4 regions of the Arthrobacter alpinus genome follow, and region 1 is predicted to be linked to each of the others. Evidence: riboswitches for the same ligand, from Rfam matches in the RefSeq annotation. Region 1 holds a riboswitch; each other region holds the start of a gene.

Region 1 (2,190 bases):
AGCGTGGGCTGCTCGGTCTCGATGATGCGCAGGGTCGTGAAATAACTGCCCTGTGAAGTCCGACGCCGGCGCCAGGGCTGGCACGGGTCCCTCAAGGTCCCAGCTGCTCGTAGTAGCCGATGTCGCCAAGCTCCGCGATCGGGGAGCCAGGCATCCGCCAGGCGGCGCAGTGGTGGCCTCAGCCGTGCAGGAGCACGTTCAGGTGTAGTTGCCGCAAAGCGAAGTCCGGTATCAGTTCATCACCAGCCCGCCGTCGACCATGATGTTCTGCCCCGTCACCGACCGGGCCCACGGCGAGGCGAAGAACAGCACGGTGTCGGCGAGTTCGGCCGGCGTGGTGACCCGGCGAAGCGGCGTTGCCGCGGCGATGTAGTCAAAGACCTCCTCGGGCGTGGCTGCGCTGGCGTCGGTGGTGCGCAGCAGGCCGCCGGAGACCATGTTCACGCTGATGTTCGCAGGCCCCAGGTCCACGGCGAGTGTGCGGGTCAGGGACAGCAGTGCCGCCTTTGCCGCCGTGTAGTCGTGGTACGGCACTACGGGGTTTTGGAACAGGTTGGTGCCAATGTTCACGATTCGGCCAAAGCCGTGGGCCTTCATGCCTGGCAGGGCCGCCTGAGTGGTGTTCAGCGCACCGCGCACGCTTCCGGAGAACTGGGCGTCAAAGTCGGCCCAGGCGATGGTGCCGGCGGTGGAGCGGGCGTCACCGTTGAAGGAAAAGTCGGCCAAGGCGTTGTTCACCACAGTGGTGATGGCAGCACCAAAGTGCCGTTCCGCGGCCGCGAACAGGGCTGCGACGTCCTCCGGGTTGGTGACGTCGGCCTGTACGGCCAGGGCCCGCCCGGGGCCGGCATTGGCGGCCAGCGCCTCGGCGGCGTCTGCACTGCTGCGGTAGTTGACCACCACGCGGGCTCCGGTGCCCAGGAACGCCTGGGCGATGTGGGCGCCCAGTCCGCGGCCGGCACCGGTGACGAGGACTACTTGTTCTGGAAACTGCATGGTTCTCCACCTTGGATTAGGCGAAAAGATGGGCACGGCAAAGCGCCATTAACATGGGTGGCGCGCAAGAAACCGGCAGGACATCCCTTCGCTAGTGCTAACTAGATCAGGTTCAACGGGTGTCTTTCTCAGCCCGCCAAGGGCACCCCGTGTCACTGCCAGCGAGTCTAGCCGACCCCATTTATCCAGAAGCACCCAGTGCCCGTTTGTTACGTCCGCGCGAGGGCGTCGATATCCTCCAAGAAGTCCGCTGCCACGGCATCGCTGACGGTGGCTCGGGTGTCGGCAATGGTCTCCAGGTAGTCCGCTGTCACCGGGCCGCGGGGGCCGGCGGCGGGAGCGTGGCTGACGTCGTCGTACACGGCCTTTTCCAGGGCCCGCTGCGAGGCGCTGCGGGCGGCAAATTCGATATCCGCCGGGGAGAACCCGGAGCTGGCCGCGACCAACCCGGCCACATCCACCTCCTCCACCACCGTCTCCGGAATAAACCGGCGCCACATGGCGGTGCGGGCGTCGTCGTCCGGCAGGCCGATGGGAATGACGTAGTCAAAACGGCCGTGGCGCAGGAAGGCCGAATCCAGGGAGCGGATGAAGTTCGTGGCGCATACCAACAGTCGGCCGGGCTGGTCCCGGAATGCCGGAATGATCTTCAGAAGCTCGTTAGTTACTCCCTGCATGGGCGAGGGCGGCTCCCCCGAACGCTGCGAGGCGATCTCCTCAACCTCGTCAATGAACACCACGGCATGTTCGAGTTCGGCGATGTCCAGAAAGGTTTGGCGCAGGGCCCCGGCCAGGCCGCCGGGCTCCCCCGCCAACCGGGAGGGGAAGACTTCCACGAACGGCCATTCCAGGCGGGACGCCATGGCTTTGGCAAAGGTGGTCTTGCCGGTGCCGGGCGGGCCAAACAGCACGACAGCGCGTGGGGGCACCACACCGAATTCGTCGGCCAGGTCCGGCTCTGCCAGGGGCAGCACCAGACGCCGTTCCAGCAATTCCTTCTCGGCGGTCATACCTGCCACCCGGTCCCAGAGGTCGCGCGGAAGCAACCGTCCGCCCAGTTCGTCCAAGGCGCCCAGCTCGGCGCGCTGGACGGGGATGCGGCGTTCAAAATAGCGCAGGTTCTTTTTCACCACGAAGCCCCGGTTAGTGAACGCCTCCACGCGGGTCTCCGTTTCCGGCATGAGTGCAGAGAGC
Region 2 (2,190 bases), 900 kb from region 1:
GGTGCTGCGCCGCATGGTGGAGTGCCTGGGCCGCGACCGGACCAAGCACCAGGTGGCCGAGGTGACCAGCCTTGGCCTGGTCCAGATGACGCGCAAGCGCATGGGCACCGGCCTGCTGGAAGTCTTTGGTGAGCAGTGTGAGGCCTGTGCCGGACGCGGCATGGTCACCCATGAGATCCCTGTTGAGCACCGCCGCGTCCACACTGTTGCCGCTGAGTCGCACCAGGCGCACGTGGCGCAGCAGGCGCATGTGGTCAAAAGTGAGGGCCGTGACGGCGAACGCATGGCCAACCGCTCCACCCGAAGCGAACGCAAGCGCAACCGCAACCGTTCACAGCCGGGCCACGACGGCGAGCAGGACATGGCGACCGAAGCGGAGCAGACCCATGTGCCTCACGTACCTGTCGTTGACGAGGCTGCTGAAGCGCAGAAGGCACACAAGGCAACCGAGGCCCGTGCGGCCCTAGCAAACATTGCAGCAGCAGCGGCCGCGGCGCACCACGACGCCGAGCCTGCCCCGGCGCAGCCCCTGACAGCCAGCGTCGTTGACACCGCCACGTTGACACTTGCCGGGGAAGCCATTGAACTGCCGCGCGGACACCACCACGACACCGCCACCGACACAGACCATGCCGAGCAGCTGGCCGAACTCGCCGTTGCCCTTGACCAGCTGTCGGAAAGCCATGGGGGAGCCCCTGATCAGGCCCACGCGGATAACCGCCAGCGCTCACGGCGTGGACGCCGGAACCGAAGCGCCAGAAGCGCCCAGGGCGGAGCAGACATGAAAGTGGAAACCTCTGACGGTGCCACAGCAGGGCATGGCCCGGCCCAGCACAGCAGCGCCGCCGCCGTCGTACCAACGCCGGCCGTGGCGAGCAAGAAGGACGCGGCGCCCATCATCATGCTCGGTGTCGGGGTTCCAGCCTCCGAACTCTAGCCGAACGTCGGCACCAGGTACCAGAAACGCCTTTCCAGCAACGTGGTTCAGTTGACGGAAGGCAGCTTCTGGTACCTGGTTTTTTAAGTGGGCGGCGGAAGGCTAGGGTGGAGATCGACACGGGGTGCCTAGACAATCGGTCCGGCTGAGAAAAGACCCGTTGAACCTGCCCGGTTAATACCGGCGAAGGGATGTCCTTTTGACGTACGACACTTTAACCACACCTTTCCAGGGCCGTCCCGACCATCCGCGAGTGCTGAGCATTGCCGGCTCCGACCCTTCCGGAGGCGCCGGCATCCAGGCGGACATCAAGGCCATCAGTGCCCATGGCGGGTACGCAATGACCGTAATCACGGCGTTGACGGCGCAAAACACGCAGGGTGTGCGCAGCGTTCACATCCCACCCGTGGACTTCCTCATGCAGCAGTTGGAAGCACTCAGCGAGGACATCGCCATTGACAGCGTCAAGATCGGCATGCTGGCCAATGCGGAGGTGATCAGGGCTGTAGGGGACTGGCTGGAGGAAACCCGGCCTGCCGTGGTGGTCCTTGACCCGGTCATGGTGGCAAGCAGCGGGGATTCGCTGATTTCAGGAGAGGCTAGGGAGGCTCTCCTCGAGCTGTTGGCCCACACACACCTGGTCACACCCAACCTGCCCGAGCTGGCAGTGTTGGTGAGCGAGCCGGAAGCCCGCACGTGGGAGGAAGCCCTCCATCAAGGCAAAATATTGGCCGCGGCCAGGAACGTCCAGGTGTTGGTCAAGGGTGGGCACCTTGCCTCGGATGTTTGCCCGGACGCGCTCATTGCCCCGGACGGTTCGCTGGTTGAATTCACCGCGGCACGGGTGGACACTGCCAACACACATGGCACAGGGTGCACGCTCTCGGCTGCCGTGGCCACGTTGCAGGCGCAAACCGGGGAATGGTCCGCAAGCGTGGGGAAGGCCAAGGCCTGGCTGACGCAAGCGTTACAGGCCTCCGGCGAACTAAATGTTGGGCAGGGCAGGGGCCCACTGAATCACTTTCATGCGCTGTGGGCGACCGCGGCGCCTCAGGGTGGCGAGTTCAGTGCCAGCCTGTGGGCCGAGATTTCCGGGCAGCGGGCGGCCATCTTTGAACTCGATTTCATCAAGGAACTACTCGCGGGGACGCTGCCGCGCGAACACTTTGGCTACTATCTGGTCCAGGACGCGCTCTACCTTGGCGCATATTCGCGTGTCCTGGCCCATGCCAGCGCCCTCGCTCCCACCGAGG
Region 3 (2,190 bases), 500 kb from region 1:
TCCGCACCGAAGGCCACGTCGTCGCCTACGCGGGACAGCACCACCTGCGCATCCGGATCCTGTTGCATGAGCCCGGTCCGACCGCGGGCCTGCGCCACCGGCGCCCCATCAATGAGCAGGGTGCCAAACTCGTCGGCGTCCTCATCGACGCCCAAGACGCCGGCAAGGGCGTGCAGAAGCGTGGACTTTCCGGCTCCGGAGGGACCCAGCAACAGCACTCGTTCCCCGGGTGCTATCTCCAGGTCAAGGTCATGGATTGCCTTGGCGGCGCGCCCCGAATGCTGCCACCCCCACCCCTTGGCGCTGATCCGCGCCGGGGCAACGCCGCGCCCTTGCGCACCGGATCCTTGCGCAGTCACGGCCTACACCACCGATTCGGCGGCGGCCCCGCGCGAGGGTAGATTGGCCAGCGCACCGGTGCGTGCCAGTCCGCGCACGGCCAGCCAGGACAAAAGGCCGGCGATGACGGCACCTGAGACGGCGGCCAGCACCACATACAAGGCCTTCCACTCGAACGCCCAGGCCACGTTGGAGATCAGGCTGTCGTTGAGCCCGAGCGCCACCCCTGATAGCGCGCCCGCAAGCAGGGCCACCGGCAGCGTGAATTTGCGGTACCGGAACAGGGCAAAGATGGCTTCCGCGCCCAGGCCCTGAACCAGTCCCGACAGCAGGACGGTGAAGCCAAAGTGGGTGCCCAGCAGGCCCTCCACGGTGGCCGCCACCAGCTCGCAGTACAGTGCGGCACCCGGTTTGCGGATCACTAAGGCACCCAGCACGCCGGCTATGAGCCAGCCGCCGCCGTAGAGTGCCACAAGGGGCGGAAACGCGACGGTCAAGGCGCTGATCAGGCCGTAGCCGGCGGACCACAGCCAAAAGATGACACCCACGGCCACGGCCAAAACCGATGCCACCACAATGTCCACCACGCGCCACGTACTCTTGGCAGCTGCCTTGGGGTTTGCGGGATTGCCCGCTGCTGACTTGCTCATAAAGATTCCTCCTTTTCAGGAGGGGCAGCTGCTACGGTATTTCCGCGCAACCGAAGAGAACTCGACTCCCTTCGCCGGTACTAACCGGAGCAGGTTCGAGGGTCTGCGGCGAACCGCACTCTCAGCGCCAGTACCCATTAGCGGGTAGACGCTCCCCTGTCGTGTTGAATTGCTCATATCAGCTTACGCGCATGGCGGCGCGGGCGCCCCTTTACGACGCCGTTATGACGGCGAGCCGCGGGCGCACACTAAACTAGCTTCAACAACGCAGTGCGGGGCGGATTAGTCCCACCCACGGTTCAAGGAGACATATATGAATATCGTATTCAAACTGCTGAGCACCGGCATCAGCCTGGGCGCAGGATTTGCGGCCAGCAAGATCGTAGATACCGTTTGGGAGAAAAGCACCGGGAACAAGCCGCCCAAGGACGGCGGTGACCTGGAGAACAGCCTCCGCTCGGCCCTGACGTTTGCACTGGTGTCCTCTGCTGTGGCGGCCATCATCCAGGTCATTGCCGGGCGCACCACACAAAAGGCCATCGCCCGCTTCAACAGCCACCCCGAAGAGGTCTAGTCCGGTTCCCTAATTGCCGGGTTGGGTGTCCTCGCGAACGGCCTCAACCACCTCGTTGAGCTCGTCGGCGCTGAGCAGTTCGGGGCGCCGGTGCTTGGTCCGGTACCCGGCACGGCCCACCATATGGGCCGACACAGGAACCGTGAGCAGCTGAAACAGCCACGCCACCAGCAAGATCGGAACCAGCGACCACGCCCGGATCTGCAGGCCCACGGCCGCCAGCATCAAGAACAAACCCAGCACCTGCGGCTTGGTGGCGGCGTGCATCCGGCTCATCAGGTCAGGGAACCGCATCAGGCCAATGGCCGCGGCCAGGCTCATCAGGGCCCCGCCCAGCAGGCAAATCGCCGTCAGCACATTGATCAGGCCATCAACGCTCATGCGTCCTCCTTCTTATGGGCCACAAACCTGGCCACGGTGACCGAGCCGATGAAGCCGATCACGCTAAGAACCACCAGCAGTGCAAGGTTGTCGGCGTGCCGGTTCAGTGCCATCTCCGTGGCCAGTGAGGCGCCAAAAATTGCCAGCAGCACATCTGCGGCAATCACACGGTCCAGCAGGGAAGGCCCCGCCGCAATCCGGTAAATGGTCCCGGCTGCCGCCAGTGAAAGTACGACGGCGACCATC
Region 4 (2,190 bases), 110 kb from region 1:
GGTGCACATGTGCGTGGAAACGGCCGGTCACGCAGGCCACGCGGACATCATTGGCGAATTGATCGACGGTGCCGTCGGCAACGGCCCGCTGGACCCCAATGTCTCCCGCCGCACACAACAAGAGTGGGCCGCGTACCGTGCCGAACTTGAGGCGGCGACCCGCACGGGTTCCTGAGATCGAACGGGCAGTGCTGGAAACTACCCCAGCGCAGGCAGGCGTGAGCGCAATGCCGCGGCAGCCGCCGTCGGATCCGCAGCCTCGGTGATGGCCCGCACCACCACAATGCGCGAGGCGCCCGCGGCAACCACCGCATCAACGTTGGAAAGGTCCACCCCGCCAATGGCAAACCACGGCTTGGCCGTGTCCAAGGAGGCGGCGTGTTCCACCAGGGACAGCCCCACGGCGGCCCGGCCCGGCTTGGTAGGGGTGGCCCACAGCGGCCCTACACAGAAGTAATCGGCGTCCGGATCGGCAGCAGCCGCGGCCGCCTGGGCGGGGTCGTGGCAGGAAAGCCCCAGCGACACCGAGGGCCCTACAAGTGACCGCGCGGCAGGCAGCGGCAGGTCCTGCTGGCCCACATGAAACACCGGGGCACCTGACAAAACGGCAAGGTCCGCCCTGTCGTTGACGGCCCAGAGTTTGCCACATTCGGACGCCACGGAGCGCAACACGGCCAACAGCTCAAGCTCCTGTGCCGCCTCCAGCGACTTGTCCCGCAGCTGGATGATGTCCACGCCGCCGGCGTAGGCGGCCCGGAGGAAATCGGCAAAGTCGCCCCGTCCCGCGCGGGCATCAGTGCACAGGTATAGGCGGGCATCGGCCACGGCGGACGCCACAGGCGACGCGGCGGGCAGGGCAGAAAAGGTGGGCGTGGCGTCATGGGTGAGGAAGGAACGGCTCATATCTCATAGACTAGTTCAGTACCGCGGGAGCCAGGCATGCTGGCTGAGAGGGCGCCTGATGCGCCGACCGAAATACGCCCAGTGGGCGTGGAACCTGATCCGGCTCGTACCGGCGTAGGGAAGGAGACACAAATGGCACACACAGTGCCGGAAATTATTGCCACCGACGTGGCCGTCATCGGCGGCGGCATCGTCGGCCTGGGCATCGCCTGGGAAGTCCAGCAGGCCGGTCGCAACGTCACCGTCATCGACCCGGCGCCGGCCAGTGGTGCCACCTTCGCAGCCGCCGGGATGCTGGCCCCGGTCAGCGAATTGCACTACCAGGAAGAGGACCTCCTGGAGCTGACACTGGCCTCCAATGCGCGCTGGGACGATTTCATCGCCCCGCTCCTAGCACAGGGCCTGCCGGAGACAGGATTCAGTACGACGCCGACCCTCGTCCTGGGCGCGGACGCTGCGGACCGCGACGCCTTGGCGGACCTCCGCGACGTCCAGCACAAGCACGGGCTCGCCGTGGAGCAGCTGAGCATCAAGGAAGCCCGCGCGCAGGAGCCGATGCTGGGCCCGCACCTTTCTTGCGCGTACCGTGTTGCCCAGGACCACCAGGTCGATCCGCGCGCCGTGGCGGCAGCCATCCGCGCCCGGCTCGCTGCCGTGGCCCGTTCACGCGGTGACAGCGCAGGTGCCGCCATTGGCCAGGCAGCCGTGGGCCTGCTCCACGAAAACGCGGGCAACACGCACTCGCGGGTGACCGGCGTCGTACTGGCGGACGGAACACAAGTCCACGCGCGGGAAGTCATCGTCGCCAACGGTTTGGGGGCGCCTGCACTGGGAGGGCTGCCGGCGGGGCTGGTGTTGCCGCTGCGCCCCGTCTACGGCGACATCCTGAGGCTGCGCGTCCCGGAGCACCTGCGCCCGCTGACCACCGCCACGCTGCGCGGACTTGTCCGGGGGCTGCCGGTTTACATTGTCCCGCGACCAGACGGGACCGTGGTCATTGGCGCCAGCAACCGGGAGGACGGCGCCGCCGGTGTCAGTGCCGGGGGAGTGCACCAGCTGCTACGCGACGCCCAGGTGCTGGTGCCCGCAGTCGCCGAACTGGAACTGCTGGAAACCACCGCCCGCGCCCGCCCGGGTACCCCCGACAACGCACCGCTGCTGGGCCGGGTGGCTGGCGCCGACGGCCGGGACATCCCCGGGCTCGTCATCGCCACCGGATTCTTCCGCCACGGCGTGCTCCTGACCCCGATCGCCGCCCTCATCGCCCGCCAGCTGCTGGGCAACATC

Evidence for each region. Region 1 has a riboswitch for thiamine pyrophosphate ahead of AOC05_RS12180 (3-oxoacyl-ACP reductase). Riboswitches for the same ligand answer to the same signal wherever they lie in the genome.
Region 2: linked by a shared signal. The riboswitch ahead of AOC05_RS08000 (bifunctional hydroxymethylpyrimidine kinase/phosphomethylpyrimidine kinase) and the one ahead of AOC05_RS12180 (3-oxoacyl-ACP reductase) in region 1 are both predicted to bind thiamine pyrophosphate.
Region 3: linked by a shared signal. The riboswitch ahead of AOC05_RS14540 (ECF transporter S component) and the one ahead of AOC05_RS12180 (3-oxoacyl-ACP reductase) in region 1 are both predicted to bind thiamine pyrophosphate.
Region 4: linked by a shared signal. The riboswitch ahead of thiO (glycine oxidase ThiO) and the one ahead of AOC05_RS12180 (3-oxoacyl-ACP reductase) in region 1 are both predicted to bind thiamine pyrophosphate.

Annotation. Positions count from the first base shown of each region.
Region 1 covers NZ_CP012677.1:2,700,904-2,703,093, forward strand. Annotated here, with positions in the region: gene AOC05_RS19475 (hypothetical protein) at 1-95, opposite strand, end outside; gene AOC05_RS12180 (3-oxoacyl-ACP reductase) at 232-996, opposite strand; TPP riboswitch at 1,063-1,156, opposite strand; gene AOC05_RS12185 (ATP-binding protein) at 1,206-2,190, opposite strand, start outside.
Region 2 covers NZ_CP012677.1:1,798,695-1,800,884, reverse strand. Annotated here, with positions in the region: gene AOC05_RS08005 (Rne/Rng family ribonuclease) at 1-937, shown strand, start outside; TPP riboswitch at 1,048-1,146, shown strand; gene AOC05_RS08000 (bifunctional hydroxymethylpyrimidine kinase/phosphomethylpyrimidine kinase) at 1,137-2,190, shown strand, end outside.
Region 3 covers NZ_CP012677.1:3,204,875-3,207,064, forward strand. Annotated here, with positions in the region: gene AOC05_RS14535 (ABC transporter ATP-binding protein) at 1-359, opposite strand, end outside; gene AOC05_RS14540 (ECF transporter S component) at 363-989, opposite strand; TPP riboswitch at 1,039-1,157, opposite strand; gene AOC05_RS14545 (DUF4235 domain-containing protein) at 1,303-1,563, shown strand; gene mnhG (monovalent cation/H(+) antiporter subunit G) at 1,573-1,944, opposite strand; gene AOC05_RS14555 (monovalent cation/H+ antiporter complex subunit F) at 1,941-2,190, opposite strand, start outside.
Region 4 covers NZ_CP012677.1:2,587,510-2,589,699, reverse strand. Annotated here, with positions in the region: gene AOC05_RS11645 (DinB family protein) at 1-175, shown strand, start outside; gene thiE (thiamine phosphate synthase) at 199-903, opposite strand; TPP riboswitch at 918-1,041, shown strand; gene thiO (glycine oxidase ThiO) at 1,036-2,190, shown strand, end outside.